Regions from separate parts of the Psychromonas sp. MME2 genome, predicted to be linked through region 4. Evidence: predicted binding sites of a transcription regulator. Region 4 holds the regulator's gene; each other region holds the start of a gene.

What was found. Region 4 encodes sigma-54, which starts transcription at its own class of promoters, with help from an activator protein. Its sites were predicted from a motif close to GTTGGCACGNNNNTNGNNT; they were not measured.
Region 1: AB1A03_RS00680 (superinfection exclusion B family protein) is a predicted target of sigma-54. The motif match lies at 1,928-1,946, and genes of this name have one in related genera.
Region 2: AB1A03_RS13200 (formate/nitrite transporter family protein) is a predicted target of sigma-54. The motif match lies at 2,993-3,011, and genes of this name have one in related genera.
Region 3: fliS (flagellar export chaperone FliS) is a predicted target of sigma-54. The motif match lies at 2,147-2,165, and genes of this name have one in related genera.

What each region holds. Positions count from the first base shown of each region.
Region 1 is NZ_JBEWXI010000002.1:94,705-98,925, forward strand. It holds gene AB1A03_RS00670 (hypothetical protein) at 1-307, opposite strand, end outside; gene trmH (tRNA (guanosine(18)-2'-O)-methyltransferase TrmH) at 337-1,035, opposite strand; gene AB1A03_RS00680 (superinfection exclusion B family protein) at 1,294-1,887, opposite strand; gene AB1A03_RS00685 (Ig-like domain-containing protein) at 2,027-3,469, opposite strand; gene AB1A03_RS00690 (LysR substrate-binding domain-containing protein) at 3,614-4,221, shown strand, end outside; gene AB1A03_RS00695 (LysR substrate-binding domain-containing protein) at 4,212-4,221, shown strand, end outside.
Region 2 is NZ_JBEWXI010000012.1:563,743-567,963, reverse strand. It holds gene recR (recombination mediator RecR) at 1-165, opposite strand, end outside; gene AB1A03_RS13205 (bifunctional protein-serine/threonine kinase/phosphatase) at 266-1,975, opposite strand; gene AB1A03_RS13200 (formate/nitrite transporter family protein) at 2,115-2,927, opposite strand; gene cynS (cyanase) at 3,328-3,762, shown strand; gene AB1A03_RS13190 (ABC transporter substrate-binding protein) at 3,943-4,221, shown strand, end outside.
Region 3 is NZ_JBEWXI010000007.1:101,768-105,988, forward strand. It holds gene pseC (UDP-4-amino-4,6-dideoxy-N-acetyl-beta-L-altrosamine transaminase) at 1-237, opposite strand, end outside; gene pseB (UDP-N-acetylglucosamine 4,6-dehydratase (inverting)) at 247-1,242, opposite strand; gene AB1A03_RS07490 (hypothetical protein) at 1,271-1,588, opposite strand; gene fliS (flagellar export chaperone FliS) at 1,588-1,983, opposite strand; gene AB1A03_RS07500 (sigma-54 dependent transcriptional regulator) at 2,363-3,811, shown strand; gene AB1A03_RS07505 (sensor histidine kinase) at 3,990-4,221, shown strand, end outside.
Region 4 is NZ_JBEWXI010000012.1:201,811-206,031, reverse strand. It holds gene kdsC (3-deoxy-manno-octulosonate-8-phosphatase KdsC) at 1-37, shown strand, start outside; gene lptC (LPS export ABC transporter periplasmic protein LptC) at 38-601, shown strand; gene lptA (lipopolysaccharide transport periplasmic protein LptA) at 588-1,133, shown strand; gene lptB (LPS export ABC transporter ATP-binding protein) at 1,139-1,864, shown strand; gene AB1A03_RS11220 (RNA polymerase factor sigma-54) at 1,903-3,351, shown strand; gene ptsN (PTS IIA-like nitrogen regulatory protein PtsN) at 3,453-3,899, shown strand; partial or broken gene rapZ (RNase adapter RapZ) at 3,938-4,221, shown strand, end outside.

The DNA.
Region 1 (4,221 bases), on a different contig from region 4:
TTACACTAAGCCCTCCAATGATCAATACAATCAGTGATAATACTCTGAATAAATTCATTGTTAATCGCTGAAAATGAACAAAATGAGCCGAGATATGTAACGTACTATCTAGTTTTTGAGCTCGCTCTAATAGCAATAATTCAAAGGTTTTATCTTTACTAGTACTGACTGTAGTGGTTAAAACAGGCAACTCACCCTCAATTGAACGCACCCCTTCAGCTAATAGTCTCTGCTTAAATAAATCCAATGAATGCTCCTTAGAGACGGTTAATCCATTTATAAAAGAGTAGTAGATAGAAACACTCAAACAACATTTTCCTATCTACTCATTGCAGTTTACTTAGCAAGGGGCTTAGTTGAACGAATCGCTGACCACCACGCATCATCGGCATCAATTTGCCCATTTTCATCTAATGGTGGGTAAGGTAAATTTTTCTCTTTACATAAATTAGTGAAAATAGGATGCCCCCCTTCAAACAAGATACGGTCAACTTCCTCATTCGGCAGTCTACATCCACCGTTATACATGCCAGCAATTTCACGTTGACGCTGTGCTTCATATAAAATCAGTGCGGAGGCAACGGATACATTAAGAGACTGACACATCCCAACCATCGGTATAATGACATCTTGATCAGCCAACGCTAGCGCTTCCGCACTAATACCATGCTTTTCTTGCCCCATCAGGATGGCCGTGGGTTTGCTATAATCCACTTCACGAAAATCAATCGCAGTATCAGATAAATTAGTTGCAATAATCTGCATGCCTTGAGCACGTAAAGTCGCGATGGCTTCTTCAATTGAATCATGGGAATGTACATTAACCCAATTTTGACTACCCGTGGCACTTTTACCAGAAAGACGCATGGATCTATTTTCCCACGTTGCATGAACATCACTAACGCCAACCGCATCCGCTGTACGCACGATAGCAGATAAATTATGAGGTTTATGCACTTGTTCTAAACATATCGTCAGTTCAGGTTGGCGACGGTTGAGCATTTGGGTAATACGAGCAAAACGTTCTGGTGACATAATCATTCTCAAAATCAGGTAAAGAGTAAAATGTGCATTATACATTAATAATGCACGACAAAAAGAGACTGAAAACAAAGGATGGTTATCTATTTAAAAGCAGTAGAGAGTCGATAAGAGAACAATATAGGTAATTGATATTCACTTTTCTCGTATAACAGCGCAAAACTGGTTATCGTGCTATTGCCTAGACAAAAAGTGAAGTGTCAATATTCCGGCAAGTAGCTTGCCGGAATGAATGGTTAATCTTTAAATGATCTAATCACGCAGTGGAATATAATTTTTACGAGCATAATCCGGGCGTGCCGCTTTTAATATTGCCGCTTCCTCTTCGGTTAACTTCCCCGTTGGCAAACAAAGCACTTTGTAAGTTAATAATGGTCGTGCATCGATAGAGATAGAGAGCTTTATTACACGCCCACTGCCCTTTACCTCCTGCGCAGGAAATGCAGGCACCAACACACCAGAATGCAGAAGGTTACTCACTGCGGGCTCATTCATTGGTAAAGATAAAACATTTTTTTGTTGAATGACAAATTCACGTAACAGTGCTTTCTCTTCAAAATCCAAATTCTGAATCATCTTATTACGGGTGAAAACCAGTTTTCGTTCCGCCAACACCGTACAAAAATGAGTAAATATGAAGAGGACTAAACGCGTTAATAAATAAGATCCGGCTAAAAGCGCCAAAATCCACGCATACGGGGTAAAGAAGTTTGACCACTGGTCAGTACCGGATATCTTTAATATCGATGCAGGCGCAATAATCAGCGTCGCACAAACCAAACACAACCAGGCCATTGTCAGCGTAATGCCTTTTTGATCTTTTATACGTTGAATAAACTGTACCATTATTTACCTCCCTGCCAAATTATTGTTATACAAGGCAATAAAGCAATTAATGTGCCAAAAGAAAGGTCACCCTTATCGTGTTGTTTTAAATGTAATAAAAAAGGAGCCGAAGCTCCTTGATGACTAAGGTGCTAACTGTTTAGCCTGCATCAATAACATTTGCTTGGCAAACAAACTCTTCACCATTCTTTGGTGTGACTATTTTGACGGTCAGCAAGCCATTAGTCTGACCATTCGCTTCATCTTCATTGGCTAAAATTAATGTTTTTACCCAAGGCTCGATGCTATTGCTCGACTTAGTAAATGAAGTTGTGCCCTCTATTTTGCCGTTAGCTGTTTCAATAGAGATAGTCGTATCTGTCGGTGGTGTATTCCCATTTTCATCTTGTACGATAAACTGTAGTGGGATACTTTGCACAGCAGTTAAATCAATATTACCATTTGTTAAATCGACATCGTTAGCATAAATATTACATCTAACTGAATCCGAAGCCATAGCTAAAGTGGCATTCATACGCACATGTACTAGTGATTGATTACAGTTTCCTGCTGTTTGTTCCGCATCAGAACATAGCGCACCAGTAAATAAGCCATCTGCTTCCGTATATATCTGATCATCAACGATTGTATCTGTTTCTAGGGCAATAAACTCTTCATCTGAAGCTGCATCATAAACGCCATTATTATTATAATCAAAAAAGACTTCAGGTAAGTCAGTTTGGTTATTGAAAATAGGGGTATCAACAACAGTAAATATGTCGCCATTAGAGAACCAACCATCATTGTCCTTATCAACAAAACTTTCTTCACCTAATGCCCAAGCTGTGATAGTAATGCGACCATCTGCAGGACGTGGATTAGAAGAAATCCATTGCATTGAACAGGTACCTTGTAATGTTTCACAGTAACCAACTGGCGAAGTAGTATTTTGAATTTTACCGCCTTCTGTATGGAAATATACAACGGTTCCATCAGGCACCGTATTATTGAAATGGTCAGAGAGAATAACAGTAACATCAACAGTCTCTCCATTATGATTCCAAGCTGAGGGAGCGAAATCAGATAAACCAAGCGTAAAACTATTCTGATCTGGTAACCCTGTTGAAATTGAAATAGCATCGGATTGAACAGAGATCGAAGTATTAGAATCGAGCGTCACTTTTACCTTAGATAAGCCACTCACTTTTCCTGAGCTAACAGTCGTCCTAACGTAACCATCGCTATCGGTTGTACCACTCAATGGATTAATGGAACCACCTGAAGGCAAATCGGCAGTGAATGTAACATCTTCAGAGTCTACGGGGGCACCATTCTTATCAAGCAACTGGAAGGTTACAATTGACGCTTCAGCACGCCCTGCACCACCAGTACCCTGGATAGCAATAAAAGATTGAGATGAGCTAGTATAGGTAAAATAGGAAGGTACGCCAGCGACCTCTTCAACGGGTTCAGTGGGTACAGGATCAGTTGGATCGGTAGGGTCAGTCGGATCGGTTGGCGTACTTTCGCCTTCAAGGCTTCCCCCACAGGCTGTCAAAAAAAACGCCGTGAATACAACTGCAAACAGTTTATGCCATTGCATAATTAATTCCTTTTATGAGTGTAAATTTCCAATTTTGGTAATTATAAAGCAATAATTTTTTACTGCGGTACTTTATTGCTGATTATCTGATACAGTTCAACAATATATAGGATATTACGAAGATTAACAAATAAGGTTTTGATCATGAATTTTAGAGATTTAGAATACTTAATTGCGCTAGAGGAATTAAAACATTTTCGCAAAGCTGCAGAAAAATGCTTTGTTAGCCAACCAACACTAAGTGGTCAAATTAGAAAACTAGAGGATGAGTTAAATGTACAGCTGATGGAACGTTCATCACGTAAGGTTATTTTCACGCAAGCTGGACTGGATATTGTTGCACAAGCTAAAAATATCATTATCAGTGCAAAATCCTTAAAGGAGATAGCCAAAAGTCATAATCATCCAATGCAAGGCACACTACGAATAGGTCTAATACCGACCGTTGCACCCTATCTATTACCTCTTATTATTCCTGTAATGAAACAGAGTTTCCCTGATTTAGAGCTTTACCTCTATGAAAAACAAACGCACATGTTACTTAAGGAGTTAGAAGAGGGAGAATTAGATTGTTTAATCTTAGCCCTACTCCCTGATATGCAATCTTTTCAGCAATACCCTCTTTATGATGAACCATTAGAATTAGCGCTATCTGAAAGACATGCGTGGGCGAATCAAAATAGCATTGACCTACAAAAACTACGCGGTGAACACGTCCCTAATGCTAGAAGATGGCCATTGTTTGAGGGATC
Region 2 (4,221 bases), 360 kb from region 4:
ACCAATCTCATGAATTGCCCGCTCTAGCACATGGCTCAGCCTTAAGCCGCCTTGACGATTTTTATCTAACAGGTGATACACCATACGTTGCGCTGACTTTGGGCCAACACTAGGTAAGCATTGCAACGCTTGAGTTAGTTCTTCAAGTAAAGAGATAGAGCCCATATACACACTTCTTATGCTATTAAATTAATGATAATGATGCGTGCGATGTTAACACGCCTTGCCAATTTGCTATAGCCATCATCATACAATAGTTACGGCACTAGATTAACCACTGAGCAACAATAATTAGCAACAAAATAAAACTCATACCTTGCCAAAACAGAACCGGATTACGTTCAATGAGTGGCCGACTCGTGCGATTTATAAACCTCTTATTTGGCTGCTTTAAATCATGTATGAATTCCGATAACTCTGCGTAACGCTTTGCAGGTTCAACGTTTAAGGCCTTACGCAAGGTGTCGTCAATCCAGATAGGAAATTCGGTATCATCATTAATTAAACTTGTATAACTCAAACGTCGTTGTGCCGAAAGACTTCTTACCTGCGCTATTTTTGCATGGTATGGAAAACGGCCTGATAACATTTGGTAGGTAATGACCGCTAGTGCATAAATATCGGAACGGGCAGTGCCAACTTCACCTAAAAAATATTCAGGAGCAGAGTAACGCATAGTACCTCTTACTGCTTCTTCATTTTTAATATCCGTTACTCCCGCGATGAAGGTCGAACCAAAATCGATGATCTTAACGGTCTGGTTATGGTCAATCATAATATTATCGGGGCGTAAGTCTTGATGAACCATCTCTTGTCGATGAAACGCTTGCAACCCCTTTGCAACTTGTCCAATAATATCTCTTACTTGATTAATGGTTGCTTGCGGGTTGTCTATCATCCACTGTTTTAATGAAATACCTTCAATATATTCACTCACCAAATATAAGAAATTGCGCTTACGAGTTGGCTCTATTGCTTTCACCACATGCGGATTATTAATACGTTTGGCGATCCACTCTTCGAGCATAAAACGTTCTAGGTATTGTTTATCATTACGCAGTTCCGTTGAGGGGGTTTTAATAACCACAAGTTGCTGACTTTCTATATCAGATGCTAGAAATACATGGCTACGACTGCTTATATATATTTCACGAAGAATCGTATAACCATCAAATACCATTCTCGCTGTTAATCTCGGCGGTAAAGGTAGCATTGAGACATGCTGCTGAACTTCGCTGAGTTGATAATTGGGTAATTTTTCTATCTTAACAATCTGAATAGTTAAGTTATCATCACTACCCGACAACATCGCTTGCTCTATGATCCTCTCTGCGGCAAGCGTTAAATTATCAAATTCTGCAATAGTCGCTAATATATACGCTTCACTAACAAACTCATAGACACCATCAGTAGCGAGAATAAATAGATCCCCCTCTGCGATAATTTCACTGTGATAATCAATATCTAAAGCGGGATCTATCCCTAAAGCACGCGTTAAATAACTCACTTCTGAAGAAACAACGCGGCGATGATCCTGGGTTAATTGTACTAATTGATTATCTGAAATACGCAAAATACGGGTATCACCGCAGTGCAATAAATGGGCTGTATTAGATTTAATGATGAGGGTGCTAAAAGTCGCAATGTAGCCTTTATCTTTTTCATAACGATAGGGGCTATTAGCTGTTTGTGCATATAACCAATGATTGATTGATTTAATGACTTTCTGAGCCGATGTGTTAACAGACCAAGAATCAGAGGTACAATAATAATCTGCTAAAAAACTTGCCACAGCGGTATCGCTGGCTATTTGACTAACATGACTTGAACTGATCCCGTCAGCCATAGCCAGCACAACACCTTTGCTACTTAATAAAGGTTCGTTAGGGATAACATATCCCATTGCATCTTGATTGATTTTTTTAATACCTTTATCGGTTGCTTGACCAATGCTGACAGCTAACGCTTGCTCCATCAATTATCTCCTACCTTTATTACCCGAATGAGATTTTCACCGTGGGATCTGCCCATGTTTTATAGTGTGCCCTAAATAAAAAGGCTCTAAAGTCTTATCACTTTAGAGCCTAAATAAGGCTGCCGATTAACAACAGCGATTAAGCAATTTTACGCACAGGTGATGTTTTAACATGGGTGAAATAAAGTGGTAAACCAACCAGTAACAAGCCACCGACAAGGTTACCTAATACGGTAGGAATTTCATTCCATAATAAGTAATCATAAACTGTAAAGTCTCCCCCCATGATCATAGAGAAAGGGAATAAAAACATATTAACAATTGAATGCTCAAACCCCATGAAGAAGAACAGCATAACAGGCATCCACATGGCGGCCATTTTAGCCCCAGCACTGGTGGAAATCATTGCTCCAACAACCCCCATGGAGACCATCCAGTTACATAACATACCGCGAATAAAAATCGTTATCCAACCACCTAGACCATGTTCTTGATAGCCTAATGTTCTAGCTTCACCAATACTACTTACTTTAGCAGCTAAAGCGCCGCCATCCGTAGAGTAACCATAGGTTAGAATAAACGAGATGAAAAAGGCGGTGGTTAAAGCACCAGCAAAGTTACCAATAAAAACAAGCCCCCAGTTACGAAGCACGCCAGCAGCGGTAACACCTGGACGTTTATCAAATAACGCTAATGGAGCCAGCGTAAATACTCCCGTTAACAGATCAAATTTCATCAAATAAAGCATAATAAAACCGACTGGAAACAGACAAGCACCTAAAATAGGACTCCCTGTTTTTGTTGCCACGGTTATCGCAAACACAGCGGCTAAACCTAAAATGGCCCCCGCCATAAATGCACGTATAAGGGTGTCTTTCGTCGACATGTATACTTTTTGTTCACCAGAATCAACCATTTTGGTGACAAATTCACTCGGTTCTATATATGACATAATACATCCTCTGTATATTGGTTTAAAATTATTTATGCATGCCCTAGATCACGCTATTAACAGATTAGCAACATACATACCAATAAATTAAAATGACATAAGCAATTGATTTTTAATGGCAATATTTTGTTCGATAAGTAAATGATATTTTTACAAGCACCATAACAGTGCTGAAAATGCAGTTTCGCACTAAATTGGGTTAAGTTTTTAACAAAAATTTAACCTGCGGTTAACTTAAAAAGGTGCACCGCATCAACCAAAGGGAGTGCCACACCATGTATCGTGGCAATCAATACATCTAATTAAGCAAATGGCATAGTTTTCGCTTATTACAAATTTCTTTAATGTAAAAGAGCCCCATGCACAGGTAAGTGCATAATCAATAAAAATGAGGTGAATGATGTCTGATTTAACAAATCTACTGTTAGAGGCAAAATCAAATAAAGGCTTATCCTTTACGGATCTCGGGGATGCGCTAGGCAGAAGTGAAGTATGGACCGCTTCACTTATCTATGGCCAAGCCAGTGCATCAATTGAAGAAGCGCAAGCTTTACTTTCCATACTAGAAATTGATTTATCATGGACTAAAGCGCTTACGCAATATCCAGTTAAAGGGCTCATTGATACCGTACCAACTGACCCCTTAATTTATCGCTTCTATGAAATTATGCAAGTTTACGGACTCCCGCTTAAAGATGTTATTCAAGAAAAATTTGGGGATGGTATCATGAGTGCAATAGATTTCACTCTTAGCGTCGATAAAGAAGAAAACCCTGCTGGCGATCGGGTCGTGATCACCATGAATGGTAAATTTTTAGGTTATAAAAAGTGGTAACAGTAATGCCATGAACTAGAGGTAACAATAGCCATTATTCATAATGGCTATTGTTGCTTTATATCTCATTTTAATAAACCAGATCAAATACTATACCCAAATATAGTTATACTAATGAATACGACTCTCCAATATTAAAAATAGACATTAGGCGAACAAGCACTAAATAATGAAGGTAATATGAAAAAAGTATTATGCTTTGCTTTATATATCATACTGTTATTTTTTTCTTTCCCCATATTTGCAAAACAAAAAATATTAATAATAGAAAGTTACCACAGTCAACACAGCTGGGACCAAAGCTATATTGAAGGCATAAAATCTGTACTTAATGATGACTTTGAACTTATCTATTTCCAAATAAATGGCAAACGAATAGCTAAATATCAGTATCAACAGCAAGCCAATTTAGCATGGGAATTTTTTGAGGAGAAACAACCTGATTTAGTTATATTAGGT
Region 3 (4,221 bases), on a different contig from region 4:
GGTAATGGGGCTAGTCCAGACATGATCACCTGTCCCGACGCCGAGTGCTAAGCATGCGATATGCAGTGCAGAGGTTGCCGAGTTAACTGCCACGGCATATTGGGAAGATGTTACCGTTTTTATTGCATCTTCGAATAGAGGTACTTGCGGTCCTTGGGTTAGAAAGTCTGATTGCAAAACTGCAATGACCGCATTGATATCTTGTTGGTTAATATCTTGTTTACCGTAGGGGATCATGGTTGACTGCTATATTGATTTGTCAAATTTGATAATATCTTCAACACTTAAAAAGTGAGGATTATTACCAGAGTGAAATTCGTAACCTTGCTTAACCTCTTGACCATGCTCGCCAAGCAGGTTAATGGCATAGTCATTTTCACAGCCAAAAAATTGAATACTGGGTTTGAGCAGATAATGGTCGGTAAATTCTAAGGTGAGGTGCGACTCATCCGCAGGGCACATGATTTCATGAATTTTTTCCCCTGGGCGAATGCCTATTATTTTTATCGGTAAATGCGGCGCGTAAGCCGTTGCAAGGTCGATAATATTAATAGAAGGTATTTTTGGTACAAAGATCTCGCCACCATGCATACGTTGGAAATTTTTAAGTACGAAGTCGACACCATCTTGTAGCGTGATCCAAAAGCGAGTCATCTCTTTATGGGTAATAGGGATATGGTCGCAACCATCGGCAATTATTTTTTTAAAGTAGGGTACTACACTGCCTCGCGAACCCGCCACATTACCATAACGGACCACTGAAAATAGGGTCTCATTTGACCCGACAATATTATTTGCAGCGACAAAGAGCTTATCTGAGCAAAGTTTGGTTGCACCGTAAAGGTTAACGGGATTAGCGGCTTTATCGGTGGATAGGGCGATAACTTTTTTTACGCCATTATCAATGGCCGCTTTTATCACGTTTTCAGCGCCTAAAATGTTAGTCTTAATGCACTCCATCGGATTATATTCCGAGGCGGGGACATGTTTCATGGCTGCTGCATGGATCACGTAATCGACATCAGACATAGCACGTTGTACTCGTTCTGCATCCCGGACATCACCAATAAAATAACGCATACAAGGCTGGTTGAAAATTTGCTGCATCTCGAATTGTTTTAGCTCGTCACGAGAAAAGATAATAATTTTTTTCGGCTGGTAACGTTCGAGTAATGTTTGCACATACTTTTTACCAAAAGAACCGGTTCCGCCAGTAATGAGTATTGTTTTATTATTGAACATAATCGACCTTTAGGTAGCTGTTAGTTACTTATTTATATACGTTTTTCTTATAGGCATTAAGTTTGCCTTTATTGCGTTTTAGAGACAAGGCTTGTTCTTTGAGCATTGTCTGTTTTTGCGATGCAACTATCTGTAATTGCTGTAAAAGCGCTTCTAACTTTGCTAACTGAGGAAGGAAATCCTGCAAAGCTTGTTGTGTCTGAGTATCTAGCAAAGAATACATTTTTGAAGAAAAATGCTTTTCTAATAATTGAAACTCATCGATATTATTTTCATTTAAACAAGCGTTGAGTTGTTGTGTTAACACAAACAACTCATCTAATTTAGATTCGATTGCATTATCCATTATCTATACTGCTGACGAATTTCTTGAGGGATTGCGTCCCATCCAGATTTTATTTCTGAAATTAAAGTGCCGACTTCCGTCAATAGCTCTGCTTTATTTTGTATATTAGCCTGGGTAACCTGTGAAATCATATAGGAATATAAGTTAAAAAGGTTGTTAGAAAGCTCCCCCCCTTTTTCCATATCTAAACTATCCTGTAATTCACCGATTAATCCTATTACTCGGTTCAATAATTTGTTTTTATTTTCTATATCCTTGCGCTCTATAGCTCCTTTCGCAGCAGCTAAATTGCCTAGAATATGTTGCATGACTAATGATATCAAAGTATGTGGATCAGCCTGTTCAATTTGGGATAAATTCGAACTTTGATATTTCTTAATAGAAAGACGCGTCATATTTTCTGTTTCCTTGCGACTACTTTAAATTTAATGCTACGTATACTGCTAAATATACTCGTTACTAATGAAAATGCATCTTATTCAAGATTATGTTGTGTTGTTTGACGCTTTTTTAACGTTAATTTGTCAATATTACGCCGCTTTAATCTGACAAATAGTTTAGCAAAATGTATACCAACCTTAAAAAATCTAATGGAAAACTCGATTGTAATGGTTGTTTTTTTCGTTTTGATTGTACCGTCAGAATCTGGGCATCGTCATATAATTGACAATAATCGTTTTTTTATTTATCTAATTTGCGTTAAAATGGTTCGCTACATGCTCAGCCTACTATAGGCTTAACGAGTCATATCGTTTAATTTTAGAAGTGAATCTTATGGAACAGCGATCTCCTATCTATATAGTGGGTACTAGTCAGGCACAATATGATACTTTATCTACCGTATTAAATTTTGTCGGTGAAAATTGTTTATCTGTTATGCAAGCGGACTTATTAAATCAGATTAATGAGCGCGCTCCGCTATGTATTATTCTTGGAGATGTCAATGCAGCTTCTATTGAACTGCTTGATGCCTTTCCTAATAACGCCTTTTTGACGTTATCGGGTGAAGACAATCAGTCCAGCAATCACATTGGCGTATTAGAGTTACCCGTTGAGTACGCCAAATTAATGCAATTACTGCATCTTTGCCAGTCCTTTAATGGCTCAGATAAAAAACTACAAAAAGCCAATAAATACTTACTGACATCCTTGGTTGGACGAGGAGGGCGCATTCAAGAAGTGCGTTATTTAGTTGAGCAAGTTGCTGATAGTAAAGCAAATGTATTAATTCTTGGCGAATCTGGAACGGGTAAGGAAGTGGTCGCTCGTGCTATTCATGAAATATCTAGCCGTAAAAACGGGCCTTTTGTCCCGGTCAATTGTGGGGCTATTCCTGCTGAGTTATTAGAAAGTGAATTATTTGGTCACGAAAAGGGCGCTTTTACGGGGGCTTTCTCTGCACGTAAAGGTCGCTTTGAGCTGGCTGAAGGTGGAACACTATTTTTGGATGAAATTGGTGACATGCCAATGCCAATGCAAGTTAAGCTATTACGTGTACTGCAAGAGCGAACCTTCGAGCGTGTTGGTGGCACTAAATCACTACAGGCTGATGTTCGCGTTGTCGCTGCCACGCATCGTAATCTTGAAGAGCTTATTGAAAAAGGCGAATTTCGTGAAGATCTCTATTATCGCTTAAATGTCTTCCCCATCGAAAAACCGGCATTGCGCGATCGTCAAGAAGATGTCCCATTATTATTACAGGAACTTTTATCACGTTTAGAGAGCGACCATAAGGCGAGCCTACGTTTTACACAACGAGCTCTTGATTCTCTGATGCAACATAATTGGCCAGGCAATGTACGAGAGTTATCTAATTTATTAGAAAGATTACTTATTTTACATCCTAATCGTATTATTGATTTATGCGATTTACCAATAAAATACCGTCATGTTGATGCGCAAGGTGAATTTGTTGAAACTATTCAATATAGTCCTGAGCAAGAAGCGATTGCTGAACGTGATGCGTTAATTGATATGTTTGGCAATTCACCCGTGACGGCAGAGGAAACTGAAAGTTTTGATGAGTCGTTAGGATTCCTCGGGCAGTTGCCACCCGATGGTATGAACTTAAAAGATAAATTGACGGAATTTGAAATTGAGATGATCCGTCAAGCTTTAGATAGTCAAGATGGTGTTGTATCGCATGCCGCCGAACTGCTGTCGATGCGTCGCACTACGCTAGTTGAAAAAATGAAAAAATATGGACTAAGTAAGGAAGGCTAAGCAAGCGAATTAGCAGATTACAAGCCCGTTATAATATATTATCTCGGGCTTTTTTTATCTTCTAACAAGCGTCATTTTTACGACGCGCTTATTGTTAAGTTGTTGTTTTTAATTGTGATTTATGTTTTGGCATAAATAGTGCTTATTTGTTGTGGTGAATGGCAAATAGGGCGACATTATGACAACAGAGATTAAGCAAACAGATTCAGGCGTGTTAGAGCAGGAGCAATTTTCTGGCGAACTCAAACAACTACGCGCACAGGCAAATTATATGGGGCAACTATATAATGAGCTTCCCTCTGGATTGATTGTTATTGATGGAAACGGTGTTGTTGAGCAAGCTAATCGAGTTGCTGTTTCATTATTAGGTGAGCCTTTACAGGGGCAGCTTTGGCGTCATATTATTGATT
Region 4 (4,221 bases):
TAATCAGTTGCATACAACACAAGGCAAAAGTGAATAAATGAATAAGCGGCAAAGCATTCCATTTATCATATTATTAGTGGCATTTTTAACGTGGCTATACTTGAAACCACAAAAAGAGCTACCGGAAACATCAAAACACCAACCTAGCTATATAGCCTATAATGTCACTAATACTCATTTTGATATTGCGGGACGAAGCGATTATAAATTATATGCAGATAAAGTAATTAATTTTAATGCAACCAATAAAACCCTTTTTGAAAATCCAAGGGTTATTATATACGCTAGAAAAACAGACGACAATGTCCCCTCCATTTGGCAACTAAGCAGTAAAAAAGGGGTGCTTTACAATCAAGACACACTAACGTTAAATGATGATGTATGGCTAAAAAATCTGAGCTTGGATCAATTAGTGCAAACGATGCACACACAAGAGCTAACGATACTATTAGATAAAAAAGAAGTGACCAGCGATCTTTTTGTTAATTGGACTGGGCCGCAAATGAAGCAACAAGGCGTCGGACTATGGGGGTCATTAGAGTCTGAAGAATTTGTTGTCAAAGATAAAATTGAAACGGTATATCTCAATGAAAAAAATTAAATTTAGCATAGCAATCAGCACGTTAATCATCACATTTTCCTGCTTTTCCATTGAGTCTGATTATGAACAGCCGATCCATGTTAGCTCCGTCAGTCAACATGCAAAAATGAAGGAAAATACGGTTGTATTTATTGACAATGTGATATTAACTCAGGGAACGATCAAAATTACCGCAGACAAACTAACGGTCATTCGTGGTGAAAAAGCAAACCAAGAAATAATGATAGCAGAAGGCAATTTAGCGACATTTTATCAAACACAAGATGATGGCAAACCCTTTGATGCCCAAGCCAACACCATTCGCTATGATCTAGCAGAAAGCACCATCACGCTACAGGACAATGCTCAAGTAAAACAACTAGATAGTGAAGTTAATGGTGAAAAAATCGTGTACTCCATCAATAATGAAGAGTTAACGGTGAGCACGGGTCAAGCTGCAACTGATCGTGTTAACACGGTATTTTTACCCGCACAATTTGAAAATAAAAACACATCGACCTCGGACGACAAAACCATAGAAAAAGAAGAATAGATAGAATGGCAGAATTAATTGCACAAGGTTTAGTGAAAAGCTACAAAGGTCGCACGGTAGTTAATGGTGTTAGCTTAACCGTGAAAACAGGTGAAATTGTCGGTTTACTTGGCCCTAACGGCGCGGGTAAAACAACCTCTTTTTACATGGTGGTGGGTTTAGTAAAACAAGATGAAGGTAAAATAACCATTGATGATGAAGATATTTCTCATCATCCCATGCATATTCGAGCACAAAAAGGGATCGGTTACCTCCCTCAGGAGGCCTCTATATTTCGTCGTTTAACGGTAAGCGAAAATATCATGGGCATTTTACAAATTCGTAAAGAGTTAACGGCAGCACAGCGCGAAGATAAGCTAGAGACCCTATTACAAGAGTTTCATATCACCCACATTCGCCACAGCAAAGGGATGAGCTTATCCGGTGGTGAGCGTCGCAGGGTAGAGATAGCCCGAGCGCTTGCTACAGAGCCAAAATTCATATTACTAGATGAACCCTTTGCCGGTGTGGATCCCATTTCAGTTATCGACATAAAAAATATTATTCAGCAGTTGCGTGACCGCGGTTTGGGCGTATTAATTACCGACCATAACGTTCGAGAAACCTTAGATGTCTGCCAACACTCGTACATTGTTAGTCATGGTGAAATTATTGCAGTTGGCACACAGCAAGAAATATTAGAGAATGACCATGTAAAACAGGTCTACTTGGGTGAAGAGTTTAGACTTTAATTAATCACCTTATTTGCGTAAGAGGAAGAGATACTTTGATAAAACAGGGTTTACAATTGAAAATGGGTCAGCAGCTTGCTATGACCCCTCAATTACAACAAGCTATTAAATTATTACAACTCTCTACACTTGATTTACAGCAAGAAATTCAAAATGTGCTGGATGAAAATCCGCTACTTCAACAAGACGATGAAAGTGGTATTGCAGAGGTAAGTAGCGAACAAAAAGATAGTAGCGACATGGACACATCGGAGGCGTTAACTCAACAGGAGTTCTCCGATGATTTGCCTATTGAAAATAGCTGGGAAGAGTCATTCACTGCACCACCAACAACGTCAGTCTCCTCTGGCACAGTCAATTATGAAGGTGAAGATACTGTCTATCAAGGCGAATCTTCAGATACATTACAAGACCACTTAATCTGGCAGATGCAGTTGACGCCATTTACAGATACAGACCAGCTCATTGCTACCGCAATTATCGATTCCATTGATGAATCCGGCTATTTAACCACTAGCTGCAGAGATATCTTAGAAAGTTTAAATGATGAACTAACGGATCTAGAGTTAGATGAAGTGGAAGCGGTACTAAAACGTATCCAACATTTTGATCCGCTTGGTGTGGCAGCTCGGTCCACACAAGAGTGTTTGCAAATACAACTAAAACATCTGTCAGAACAAACACAATGGCGCAGCGAAGCATTAATGATTCTTGATTTGCATATGGATTTACTGGCTAATCGAGATTACCGAACATTAGCAAGAAAAACTAAACTAAAAGAGAGTGAATTAGGTGAAGTAATGCGCCTTATTCAGAGTCTAGAGCCTCGTCCTGGCAATCAACTCGAAGAGAGTAAAGCACAATATATCGTACCCGATGTTTACGTTAAAAAAATTGCAGGGCAGTGGCGTGTTTCTTTAAACCCTGATTGCAATCCACACTTATCGATTAATCAGCAATATGCCGATTTATGTAAATCTAATATCAGTAAAACAGATTCACAATTTATTAAAGGTCACTTACAAGAAGCTAAATGGTTCATTAAAAGCTTAGAGAGTCGAAATGAGACACTGCTAAAGGTTTCCAATTGTATCGTCCAACAACAGCAAGCTTTTTTCGAGTATGGTGATGAAGCAATGAAACCGATGGTGTTAAATGATGTAGCACTAGAGGTTGAAATGCATGAATCAACGATTTCTCGGGTGACTACGCAGAAGTTTATGCACACCCCTAGAGGGATTTATGAGCTCAAATTTTTCTTTTCTAGCCATGTCGCCACTGAAAGTGGTGGAGAGTGTTCATCGACAGCCATTCGCGCATTAATCAAGAAGCTAGTAACAGCAGAATCACCAAATAAACCTTTAAGTGATAATAAAATAACTCAGTTACTCGAAGAGCAAGGTATTAAAGTCGCACGTAGAACCATTGCAAAATATAGAGAATCATTAGGTATACCGCCATCAAATCAGCGTAAACAGTTGCTATAGACTTGATTAAGATTAAAAAATGACTATTTGTTAATAGTCATTCAAGAAGAACCTGCTAGAATTGCGCGCTAATTTTATGGATCGTAAACAGAATATATAATATGAAAATATCGACTTTATTAACTCAAGACTCCGTTTTCAGCAAGGTAAACTGTACAAGTAAAAAAGGCGCACTAGAAAAAATTAGCCATATCGCGGCTGAAAAACTAGGCATTGACGCACAAACGTTATTTAACGATTTAATTGCGCGTGAAAAAATAGGGTCAACGGGGGTCGGAAGCGGCATTGCAATCCCACATGTAAAAATTGATACATCGTTGCCCGCTACAGCCGTTTTTTTACAATGTGATACAGCCATTGATTACGATGCTTACGATGGTAATAATGTCGACCTTTTATTTGCTATTTTTGTTCCTGAAGATAAATGCCAAGAGTACCTAGTTGCACTCTCTGAAATTAGCAAAAAATTATTAGATAAACCATTTCTGCGTCAATTGAGAACGGCAGATTCAGACGAAGCCTTGTTTAAATTACTACAATCAGAGTAGTTAACATAGGACAGAGTCAATAACTAGTTGGGATTAGCATGAAATTAATAATTATTAGTGGACGCTCAGGCTCAGGAAAAACGATCGCGTTACATGTACTTGAAGATTTAGGTTATAACTGCATCGATGGTGTCCCATACCAACTCCTTGAACAATTACTTGATAGCGTTGATCCCAGCAATAATAAAGTTGCGATCAGCTTAGATATTCGCAACTTGCCTCACGACATAGCCGCTATAGAAACGTTGCTTGCTGCATTACAGAATAAAATTGAAGTAGAAATAATTTATCTCGATGCCATGACCAGCGCTTTAATCCGCCG